Rhodopirellula baltica SH 1: one gene and its partners. The protein of the gene in region 2 interacts with the protein of the main gene of each other region in a pairwise test. Links are inferred from orthologs where the notes say so. Each region holds a gene or a part of one and is shown on either strand. Other genes may lie near its edges.

The links.
Region 1: the proteins of dnaE (region 2) and RB_RS16810 interact in binary tests that used the Escherichia coli proteins (3 or more experiments, as listed by UniProt). The link is inferred for Rhodopirellula baltica SH 1 from one-to-one orthologs.
Region 3: the proteins of dnaE (region 2) and dnaX interact in binary tests that used the Escherichia coli proteins (3 or more experiments, as listed by UniProt). The link is inferred for Rhodopirellula baltica SH 1 from one-to-one orthologs.

The regions. Positions count from the first base shown.
Region 1 is NC_005027.1:4,393,055-4,396,134, reverse strand. What follows is about bases 32-2,958. They hold RB_RS16810 (pyridoxal phosphate-dependent aminotransferase), read right to left. Parts: upstream 2,090-2,958; coding sequence 974-2,089; downstream 32-973. Other genes in these bases: RB_RS16805 (DUF4416 family protein), read left to right, coding at 2,426-2,958; RB_RS16815 (O-acetylhomoserine aminocarboxypropyltransferase/cysteine synthase family protein), read right to left, coding at 32-901. In the rest of the region: more of RB_RS16815, read right to left, coding at 1-31; more of RB_RS16805, read left to right, coding at 2,959-3,022. UniProt on the Escherichia coli protein: Shows aminotransferase activity with methionine and histidine as substrates, and to a lesser extent also with phenylalanine.
Region 2 is NC_005027.1:1,607,025-1,611,289, forward strand. The notes cover bases 143-4,254. They hold dnaE (DNA polymerase III subunit alpha), read right to left. Parts: upstream 3,943-4,254; coding sequence 343-3,942; downstream 143-342. Also shown: RB_RS06115 (Spy/CpxP family protein refolding chaperone), read left to right, coding at 1-76. UniProt on the Escherichia coli protein: DNA polymerase III is a complex, multichain enzyme responsible for most of the replicative synthesis in bacteria. This DNA polymerase also exhibits 3' to 5' exonuclease activity. The alpha chain is the DNA polymerase catalytic subunit.
Region 3 is NC_005027.1:3,439,177-3,442,310, forward strand. The notes cover bases 59-3,039. They hold dnaX (DNA polymerase III subunit gamma/tau), read right to left. Parts: upstream 2,537-3,039; coding sequence 581-2,536; downstream 59-580. Other genes in these bases: recR (recombination mediator RecR), read right to left, coding at 59-119; RB_RS13275 (YbaB/EbfC family nucleoid-associated protein), read right to left, coding at 116-502; RB_RS13290 (DUF2141 domain-containing protein), read left to right, coding at 2,951-3,039. Also shown: more of recR, read right to left, coding at 1-58; more of RB_RS13290, read left to right, coding at 3,040-3,134. UniProt on the Escherichia coli protein: Part of the beta sliding clamp loading complex, which hydrolyzes ATP to load the beta clamp onto primed DNA to form the DNA replication pre-initiation complex.

The DNA of each region.
Region 1 (3,080 bases), 2.8 Mb from region 2 along the record:
GAGTCTCGATGCCTTGCAGGAACAGGAACGCCGCGAAGGGGCTCATGGCCGCGCCGGTGTCACGCAACCAGTGGGTGCGGATGTGAACGTTGTAGGCGATGTTGCCCATGCCACGCAGGTGCTCTTCGAAAACGGCACCGTGGTAAGAAGGGCTGGGGCCGCAGAACTCAGGCCACTTTTCAGGTTGGTCGGCCCATTTGAAATTTCCGCTATCGACGATGCAGCCACCGATGTGAGTGCCGTGTCCGCCTAAGAACTTCGTCGTGCTGTAGATCACAATGTCGATGCCGTGATCGATCGGACGCAGCAAGTAAGGCGTCATCACGGTGTTGTCGCACAACACTGGGATCGCCCCGTGTGGTGCCGAGTGAGCTGCGTCGGCGATTGCCTTGAAGTCAGGGACATCGTTTCTTGGGTTGCCGATGCTCTCCATGTAGACCAGTCGAGTGTTTTCATCGACCAAGCCGTGGATTTGCTCGGGGTGATCCGGATCGAAGAAGCGAACTTCGATACCAAGGTTCTTCAACGTTTGTGTGAACAGGGTCCATGTTCCGCCATACAGCGAGGTGCTGCTGACAATGTTTTGACCGCTGTGTGCGATCGCCAAAACCGCTGCCGTGATGGCCGCCTGACCGGAGGCGAAGCACAATCCCGTTACACCGCCGTCCAGTGCCGCGATGCGTTTTTCCAGCACATCGACCGTTGGGTTCATCAACCGGCTGTAGATGTTGCCAAATTCAGCTAGTCCAAACAGGGCCGCCGCGTGTTCCGTGCTATCGAACTGGTAGCTGGTGGTGGCGTAGATCGGCACCGCGCGGCTTTTGGTCGTTGGGTCAGCGACTTGTCCGGCATGGAGAGCACGGGTGGCCAGACGATGATTTTGGGTCGGATCGGCGGACATGCAAAAACTCGATCAGGGATGTTTGAAAGTAGGAAATTTCTGCGTTGGGAACGCAGCAGGCTAACAAATCGGTCAGCGATTGTCGCCAGCCAGCTTGATCAGGCGTTCGGCACCGCGACGCAGCGTGTCATCGCTGGCGGCGAAGCTGACGCGGAAGTGAGAATCGCGGCTGCTGAAAATCTTGCCGGGAATGATCAGCAGGCCGTCCGCGATCGCTCTTTCGACAAACGCCGTCCCCCCTTCGGTGCCGGGGGCTTTCGGGAACAGATAAAACGCACCGCCGGGGCTGGTCAGTTCGAAGTGCGGCGAAAGTTGTTCCACCATGAAGTCGCGTTTGCGACGGTAGTCGTCAATGTGGCCGTCCAGCGAAATTTCCATCGCACGGAGAGCTCCCCACTGAGCGGGCTGGGGCGAGCAGACGAACGAATACTGTTGGATCTTGAGCATCGTCGCAATGATCTCGGGCGGTCCGTGGACGTAGCCCACTCGCCATCCGGTCATCGCGTGCGATTTGCTGAAACCGTCGATCACGATTGTGTCGGGATTGGTGGCCGCGGGAGATGCGAAGTCGCCGTCGTAGAAGAATCGGCTGTAGATCTCGTCCGAAAGCAGCGCGATGTTGTGCTTGGCCGCCAAATCGCCGACATCTCGAAGATCTTGCTCCGACGCGGTCACGCCGGTTGGATTGGCGGGACTGTTGACCAGGATCATCTTGGTTTTGGGTGTGATCGCGGCTTCGATCTTGGCTGGATCCAACCGGAAATCCGGGTACGAATCGACCGTCACGGGGATACCACCGCACAAGCTCACGAGAGCCGGGTACATGACGAAATAGGGATCCAGGAAGATGACCTCGTCACCCGGATTGATCATCGAAAGCAGCGAAAGGACCAAACCGCCCGAGGTGCCGCTGCTGACAAACACGTCGCGATTTTGGCCGGGATACTTGGCGTTGATTTCCGCCAGCAGTTTCTCACGCAGCGGCGCGATACCCTGGGTTGGCGAGTATGCGTTTTTGCCCGATCGAATTGCATCGACGGTCGCGTCCTGAATTTCCTCGGGGACATCAAAGTCCGGTTGCCCGATGGACAAGTTGATCGGGTCTTTCAGTTTCGCAGCGAGATCGAAGACTTTTCGAATTCCGCTGCTATCAAAGGAGGCCGTTCGATCCGCGATCCAGGGATGCATGTTGACTCGTTGCCTGTTGGATGAAGGTTGAAAGCGATGGTTGCTTGCGGAAGAAACCTCAGGCAAATCATGCTCGTTTCGCGGATCAGGATATCATTCGCTTCGGCTTGCGGTAGTCCGTGTTTGGGGCGAGGGCTCGATCGATTGACACCCCTGCCCTGTGTCGCTCAAGATCCGAGGGCTCGCTCAGAATCGGTGGGCCACCCAAGATTGGATGCCCGGCCAAGTTCGGATGCCCGACTAGGTTCGGATGTCTAGTGGTGAGTTTGTTGACGGCGGAAAGGGAGAGATTGATTTGCGAAGGGGAACTGGCGTGCGAAGGATGACCGTGACGGAATGAGCGAAATTCGATTGATCGAACCGGTGGTCCGTTTCTGCGCCGTGATTTCGCGGCATCAGGAGGCTCGTCAGTGGGCGAAGCAGCGACTGGCAGAACGCTGGGGCGAGCTGGGCGAAAAAGGTGAGCCCAGTCCGTTCGAAGCCGGCGGGTTTTACCAACCTGAAATGGGCGATGGGCTGACAAAAGAACTGATCGGAATCGCTGAATTCGCGGATCCGGCCGGATTGGCGGACTGGAAAAACGTCACCAACGAATGGGAATCCGAATACGCATCGCTGTCGGATCATCCCGAGCCGCGGCCGTTGAATTTGGATCCGGGGTACGTCAGCCAAGCAAAATTGGTGTTGGCGACGATCAAGGACCGCGACCACCGAATCTATTTGCGTGATGGGATCTTTGCGGAAGTCACCCTGAACTATGTTGGTGGGCGTTGGATTCATCACCGATGGAGCTACCCTGATTACCGCACCGAAACGGTTGCGAGCTTTGCAGCAAACTGCCGGAGCAGACTGCGTCAGCATTTAAAAGCGACCGGCGGTTTTCGCGTTGGGGTAAAGAAAACCCCCGGGGTGAAGCCCAGTCCGAAGGTTTGATTCGCCGTTTCATGGCTCGCTTCATGGCTCGTTCGATCAAGTTGATCACGCCGGCCAA
Region 2 (4,265 bases):
GTCCGCCGCTAAAGAACGCGGTGAGGGCAAAGGCAAGAAACAAGGAAAGGGCAAAGGCAAGAAGAAAGACGCCTGAGTCAGGCTGACCACACGATCAATTCTGACCACGCGGGCTGCTTTCGGCACGCGTGGTTTTTGTTTGGGAATTGGAAAGAGCCTCAGGGACTCAAGGCCACTGGGCCGCAAGTGAATGGCACTTACTTTACGGATTCGCCCTCCCCCTGGGAGGGTCGAGCGAAGCGAGGGGAGGGCTACACACCGGGTTTTAGGTTCGCCCTCCCCGGCCCGAAGCGGGCCGACCCTCCCTGAGGGAGGGTGAAGCAAGAGCCATTCGGCCGCAGGTCAACGTTTCGGTTTGCTCATCAGCAGTTTGTAGTGGCCGGTCCCGAGCAGATCGTCCAGGCGTTCGCGAAGCTGCGGCGTGATGTCGACTCGGAACTTGTCGGCTTTGAAGTGCACCGTCTCTCCTTCGCACAATTGCATTGCCAACAACAAATCTTTGTTGCCCGGGTAGCCGCGAACAATTTCGCGAACGTTGGACACCGTCTTTTCGTCGTGCTCGGCTTCGTCCAAACGGATCCGGATCCCGTGCGTGTAGCGTGAATCCAGTTCGTCCAGCGGCGTCAATTCGTCGATGATCAAGTTGATTTCATCGCCGCCTCCGCGACGGTCAACCTTGGCTTTGGCCAACACCACGGCATCGGGTTGAATTCGTTCACCACAAACCGCGAACCCCTTTGGCCAACAAATGCAGCGGACGCTGCCGGCCATGTCTTCCAAATCAAAGTTGGCGTACTTGCTGGGTGCACCCGGTTTTGGGTTTTTGGTGTGAGCGATTTTGATGCTGCTGATCATCCCACCCACGATGACCTCGTCGCGGTCTTTGCAATCCGCCATGGACTCGGTGGTGTGCGTGCGGAACGTCGCCAGCTTGTTTTCAAACTCGGCGAGCGGATGACTGTCCAGATAGAACCCGAGGACTTCCTTTTCAGCCAACAACTTTTCGCGATCGGGCCATTCTTCGATGTCGGGCAATGGAACCGCGGCGCTGGACTCGCCGTTGGAATCAGCGTCAACTTCTTCATCGAATGCATCGAAGAAGCTGGCTTGGCCGGTCTTCTTGTCAGCTTGAACCTTGGCTCCCGCTTGCATGGCACGTTCCAGCACGGACGCCAATTGGCTGCGTTTCGCGCCAAAGCAATCAAATGCGCCGGCCTTGATCAATGTTTCGATCGAACTGCGGTTACAGTCGTGCGGATCAACTCGTTCGCAGAAATCGAAGATGTCTTTGAATGGACCGTTCTTCTTGCGTTCCTCTTCGATACTGATTGCCGTGGATCCACCACAAGCTTTGATCGCCGACAGTGCAAACGGGATCTTGCCGTCCAGCACGCCGAAGTCAGCGTCGGATTGATTGACATTGGGAGGCAGAACCTCGATGTCCATCCGATCGCAATCTTCCATGTGCTCGACGAGCGCGTCCTTGCGTTTGAAGTTCCGCCCCGAGATGTCGCTGGACAGCAACGCTGCCATGAACTCCACGGGGTAGTGGGCTTTCAAATACGCCGTTTGGTACGCAACCAAAGCGTACGCGGTCGAGTGCGATTTGTTGAAACCGTAACCGGCAAACTTGACGATCAGGTTCCAAATATCCTCGGCGTCCTTTTCCGCCAAACCGTTCTTGATCGAACCGGCGATGAAAACATCGTGGTTGGCATCGATCAGTGCCTGCTTTTTTTTACTAATTGCCTTAATACACGTGTACGCTTTGGCCAGCGGCACGTCACCGAGGCGGTTGAGAATCCGCATCACCTGCTCTTGGTAGACCATGATCGAGTTGGTCTCTTCCAAGATCTCTTTCAAGACCGGGTGCTTGTACTCCGGTTGCTGCCGCCCGTGCTTGATGTTGACGTAGTCATCGACCATCCCGCCCTCGAGCGGACCGGGACGATACAACGCCGCCGTCGCGATGATGTCGTTGAACGTGTCGGGCTTCATCCGCTGAAGCAAATCGCGAATACCGCCGGACTCAAGCTGAAAGACACCCTTGGTTTCGCCGCGTTGCAGCAAGGCGTAGGAAGGTTTGTCATCCAGCGGAAACTTCAGTGGATCGATGGTGGTGCCGGTCGTTTGCTCGACCAACTTCACCGTTCGTGAAAGGATCGTCAGGTTGCGAAGACCAAGAAAGTCCATCTTCAGCAAACCGGACGCTTCCACGTCGACCATCGCCCACTGCGTGATCACATCCTGCTTTCCGGGGACGCGGCCAAGCGGCACGTATTCGGTCAACGGTTTGTCGGCGATCACAACGGCGGCGGCGTGTGTACCGACGTTGCGAGCCAAGCCTTCGATCTTCATCGCCAGATCGAGCAGCTCGCGGATTTCCGGGTCGCCGTCGTAGATCATCTTCAGGTCGGCGCTCTTCTCGAGCGACTTCGCGATGGTGATCTTCAGCTCATCGGGCACCAATTCCGTGATTTGATTGACACGCGATAGCGGAATGCCAAGTGCGCGACCGGTGTCCTTGATCGCGGCCTTTGCCGCAAGCGTTCCAAACGTCCCGATCTGGCAGACCATCTCGCTGCCGTAACGTTCTTTCACATAGTCGATGACCTCGATCCGACGTTCTTTTTCGAAGTCGATATCGATATCGGGTGGCTCGGTTCGCGATTCATCGAGGAATCGTTCAAACAGCAAGTCATATCGCAGCGGACAAACGTGCGACATGTAAAGCGCATAACACACGATCGCCCCGACCCCGGAACCCCGAGCCGTGGCGCTGATACCGATGTCACGAGCGTGGTTGACGAAATCCCAAACGATCAGGAAGTACGTTGGGTAACCGAGCTTCTCGATCACGTCCAATTCGCGGTCCAGACGAGCCATCACTTCGTCGGATAGCTTCCCATCGATGATTCGCTCGTCGTCGCCTTCGTATCGCTCCATCAATCCCTGCTCGCAAAGCTTCCGCAGGTAATCCAGCGGCGTCAGCTCGTCGGGGCAGGGGAAGCTCGGGAAGAAGTACTTGTTGAACTCCAGCTGAATGTCGACCGTGTCGGCGATCTCTTGGCTGCGACCGACCGCGTCTTCCAATCCCGGGAACTTCTCGTACATCTGTTGCGGACTGCGAAGAAAGAACTGATCGTTCTCCATCTTCATCCGCGTGTTGTCGGTTCGGAATCGACCGGTGTTGATGCACAACATGATGTCTTGTGCTTCCGCGTCCTCTTGATTGACGTAGTGGCAATCGCTTGTCGCAACCAACGGCAATCCCATCTTGTTGGCGATGTCGACGGCACCTTCGAGCTGGGTTCGCTGGATGTCGACGTCGTTGTTCATGATCTCGATGAAGTAACGATCGCCGAAGACCTTGTGGAACCAACCCGCAATCTTCTTGGCTTCTTCTTCGTGCTCTTTGGTTTGAATCCCTTTCAGAATCGCGCGGCTGAATTCGCTGCTGACGCATCCGGACAAGCACACGATGCCTTCGTTGTACTTCTCAAGAATTTCTTTATCGATTCGCGGCTTGAAGTAAAAACCTTCGAGCGACGCGGCCGACGCCAGCTTGATCAGGTTCTTGAACCCGGTTCGGTTCTGAGCCAACAGTGTCAGGTGATAGCTCGCCGCTTTGCTGCTGCTTGCTCCGCCCTTGTCGAATCGACTTCCCGGAGCGATGTAAGCTTCGTATCCGATGATCGGATTGATGCCAGCGTCTTTTGCCTTGCGATAGAACTCGAGCGCGCCGTGCAGGTTGCCGTGGTCGGTCAGTGCCAGCGCATTCATTCCATGATCAACGGCTCGCTTGACCAATTTTCCAATGTCACCGGCTCCATCGAGCAGGCTGTAGTGGCTGTGACAGTGGAGGTGAACAAACGGTTTGGTTTCGGGAATTTCCGTCGCCGCTTCAATGTTCATTTCGGGAGCGATGATCGTATCCGACATTCAGCAAAATCCTTTTCGAGGGTGCGCGTCAGCCAACGTTTGTACCCGCTGAGCCAGCCGAGAGAAACTCGCATTTGGCGATTGCAAATTTCTGCCCCGTTTGCCAGCGTTTTGGCCACCGATTGTCGCGATTTTGCAAACTTGATGACGCATGCCATCCGCCAGCCAATCACCCCATTCCGCGGCGGGGCAGGGCGGTGTGGTGGTCATTCCACATGCAACGACCCGCGAAAAAGGCTGGTGGAAATGCTAAACTCGCGGGATCAAAGTTGCTTCCCATAGAAAACGCCACGATGCCAATCATCACGAACACGCATTTCGTA
Region 3 (3,134 bases), 1.8 Mb from region 2 along the record:
TCATCCTCATGGACTCGCAACAAGTGAAACGCCAACCGCTCAGCGCTTTTGCGACCGATCCCGGGAAGCTTGCTGAGTTGATCGACTAGATCAGAGACCGCACCGGCATGTCCGCTCATCCATTGCCGCCTGTCAAACTCGACAGCAACCCATCGACACCGGGCATGTTCAAATCCATGTCGGATGCAAGCTGGCTGATCGCACTGGCGTACAGCTGCTTTGCAGCCGCTCCCGCCGCGTTGGTTGCGTCACGAATGGCATGCTGAAGGTCTTCGGGGGCAACCACTTCGCCGCCACCGACGCCCAAAATTTCTGGCGCAATTTCGACCGACTGAACCTCACCGATCCCATTCATCACCACTTCAACGTGATTGCATGACGAACTGGCCGAGACACGCTCACTCCTCATTTGCTCGTTGAGCTCCTGCATCTTCTGCGGAATTTCTTGCAGCTTGCCAACCATCGATGCGATGTTGCCGAGATTGCCGAGGCCTTTGAACATGGGTCCAATCCAGTGGAACGAGAGTCAGGGATAACAAATGAAAGATTATGTGCCGAGAGACAGACGCATCGACCAGCCTCAACCGCGAGGAGTGTCGACTCGAACGATTTCTGCCCCCAGCAATTCGACGCAAGACTGAACCAACGGGTTGGCTTGTATCTCACGCATTCGTTGCATTCGATTTTTGTTCTTCGGTTTCGCCGCAGCGACCGGTTCGATTTTTTTGACAGCGGTCGCCTCAAACTGCAAGGTAGCACGCCGGCCAGTGACCCGTGAAAGCGTACGGAGGATTTCCTCTTTGTGCTCGGGCATCTGGCAACGACTGAACGCCAACCCAGAATTACCAGGAAAGATCATCCGAAGGACACCAGGCTCCGGTGAATCAACTCGCTCAGCTGCCTTTGCCAACGTCGCCGTCATCGGATCCATCTCCTGCAGAACCTGCGACCAACTCGACGTTGCTTCGTCACCCGAAATCAGCGGATATCCGTCCGTGGATGTCGTTGATTCGTTTGCGGCGGCCGAATTCTCGGCGCCCTCGCTCTGCGGCGGTGTGGCGACGGCGGTGGCAACACCACCGGATGGAACTGCCTGAGACTGAGGTGCAGGCTGCGAAGATGTCGCTGCAGTTGACCCCGAATTGACGGGCGGCGTGCCAGAAGGAACGCCTGCAGCGACGGAAGCAGTCGCACTTGTCGCGGCTCGATGATCCCCAGACGGTGCGGCAGGAGAATCCACTCGAACCTTCGCGTCCGAGCCAGCCGCGGGCGATGTTGAACTGGAAGGGACCGCGGATGTCGGCATGGCAGCCGAACTCGGTGACGAACTAGCTACCGCGACTCGCTTTTTTTTTTCGCCCGCCGATTTGCCGCCACCTGCGCCAGACGCTGCCGCGGTCAAATCCGAGATCGCTTGCAAGTCAGGCAGATGGCAAACTTGAATCACGGTCGCTTCGAGCAAGACGCGAGCATGAACGCTATGTCGAATTCGAACCAACGTTTCGTCGACCAAGCCAACGATCGCGAGCACCGTTTGTAGCCCCCAACGTCCGGCCAGCTCACCGAGCGAACCGTGCATCGATGCAGCCGCATACCGCATCAGCGATGCTTCGCACCCCACGGCGACCGCCATCAAGTCACGGAAGTACCCAAGCATTTGTTCCGCCAAACGTCCCGCGTCGACACCCGCTGCGATCGCTTCGTCAATTTGCGATAGAGCAGCCGATGCATCTCGATCGGCCATGGCTTCCGCCAATCGATGCAGTCGCTGATCGTCGGCTGTCCCCAACATCGTGTGAACATGGTCCGCCGTCAGGTGACCGTCACTAAAACTCAGCACTTGCTCGAGCAAGGATTGGCTGTCTCGCATCGAGCCAGCAGCGCGACGCGCCAACAATTCCAACGCTTCGTCTTCAACGGTGTTGTCTTCGGCTTCGACGATCTCGCGCAGACGCTGCACGATCTTGTCGCTCTCAACCGGAGCGAAATCGAATCGCTGACAACGACTGAGCACCGTGATCGGAATCTTTTCAGGGTCCGTCGTGCAAAAGATAAACTTGACGTGCTCGGGCGGTTCTTCGAGCGTCTTCAGGAGCGCGTTGAACGCGGCCCCCGTCAGCATATGAACCTCGTCGATGATGTAGATCTTGTATCGCGATCGACTGGGGCGAACACCAACGTTGGCACGCAACGATCGAATCTCATCGATACCGCGATTGCTGGCACCGTCGATTTCGATCACATCAACGTCTTCTCCGGAATCGATCGCCTGAGCGACGTCGCTTTCGCTGTCCGGATTCGCGGTCGGACCATCGGGGTGATTCAAAGCCTTGGCGAAGATCCGAGCTGTGCTGGTCTTGCCGACCCCGCGAGCCCCCGTGAACAGGTAGGCATGCCCCACTCGAGAAGTCTCGATCGCGCCCTGCAAAGCTCGGGCAACGTGATCCTGGCCAACAAGTTGCGTGAAGTCCCGTGGCCGATATCGTCTTGCGACAACGACGTAAGAACCGTTGTCCGCAGATTGATCGTCGCTCACAGATTCACGTGAAGTCGTAGAAACGGGCAGGAAAACGGCTGGCAATTGCGTCTGCTCGGTGGCGGCAACCCTCACACAAAGTTACACCGCTTATGGCTGCTCCAGTTAAGGCCTGACCAGGTTCACGACTCACAGTCGCAAGGGTCGCCACCATCGGGCAGATCGCAGCGTCCAGTGTAAGACAAGCATCGGATTTGCGAAACCCTTCCCGAACTCAGTTTGAGGAAGTTGCTGCGTGATTCGCTTCATCGCATCGATCGCAATTTTCGGTTACCCTGAACGACGCGGAGTCCGCAATCGGCGATGCTCTGGACCAGCCTCTTCTGCAATCGATTCGTCCCTGGATCTCGCGAAATGCTGTTGCTGGAGCGAAATAAGAGCCCACTCGGGTGAATCTTGTCGGGAATGAAACAGATGGAAAACGGGTTCGAATCCCAAACAGAAGTCACCTCCGACCCCATCGAAGAGGTTGAGTTGGAACCAGGCTGGAACGCTTGGCAATCACTCCCGGAGCGATGGCAGCAGAACCACGGGTCGCTGCTGATGGTTTTCGCGACACTCGTTTTTCTGACTGGAATCGGCGTCCTTACCTACCGAC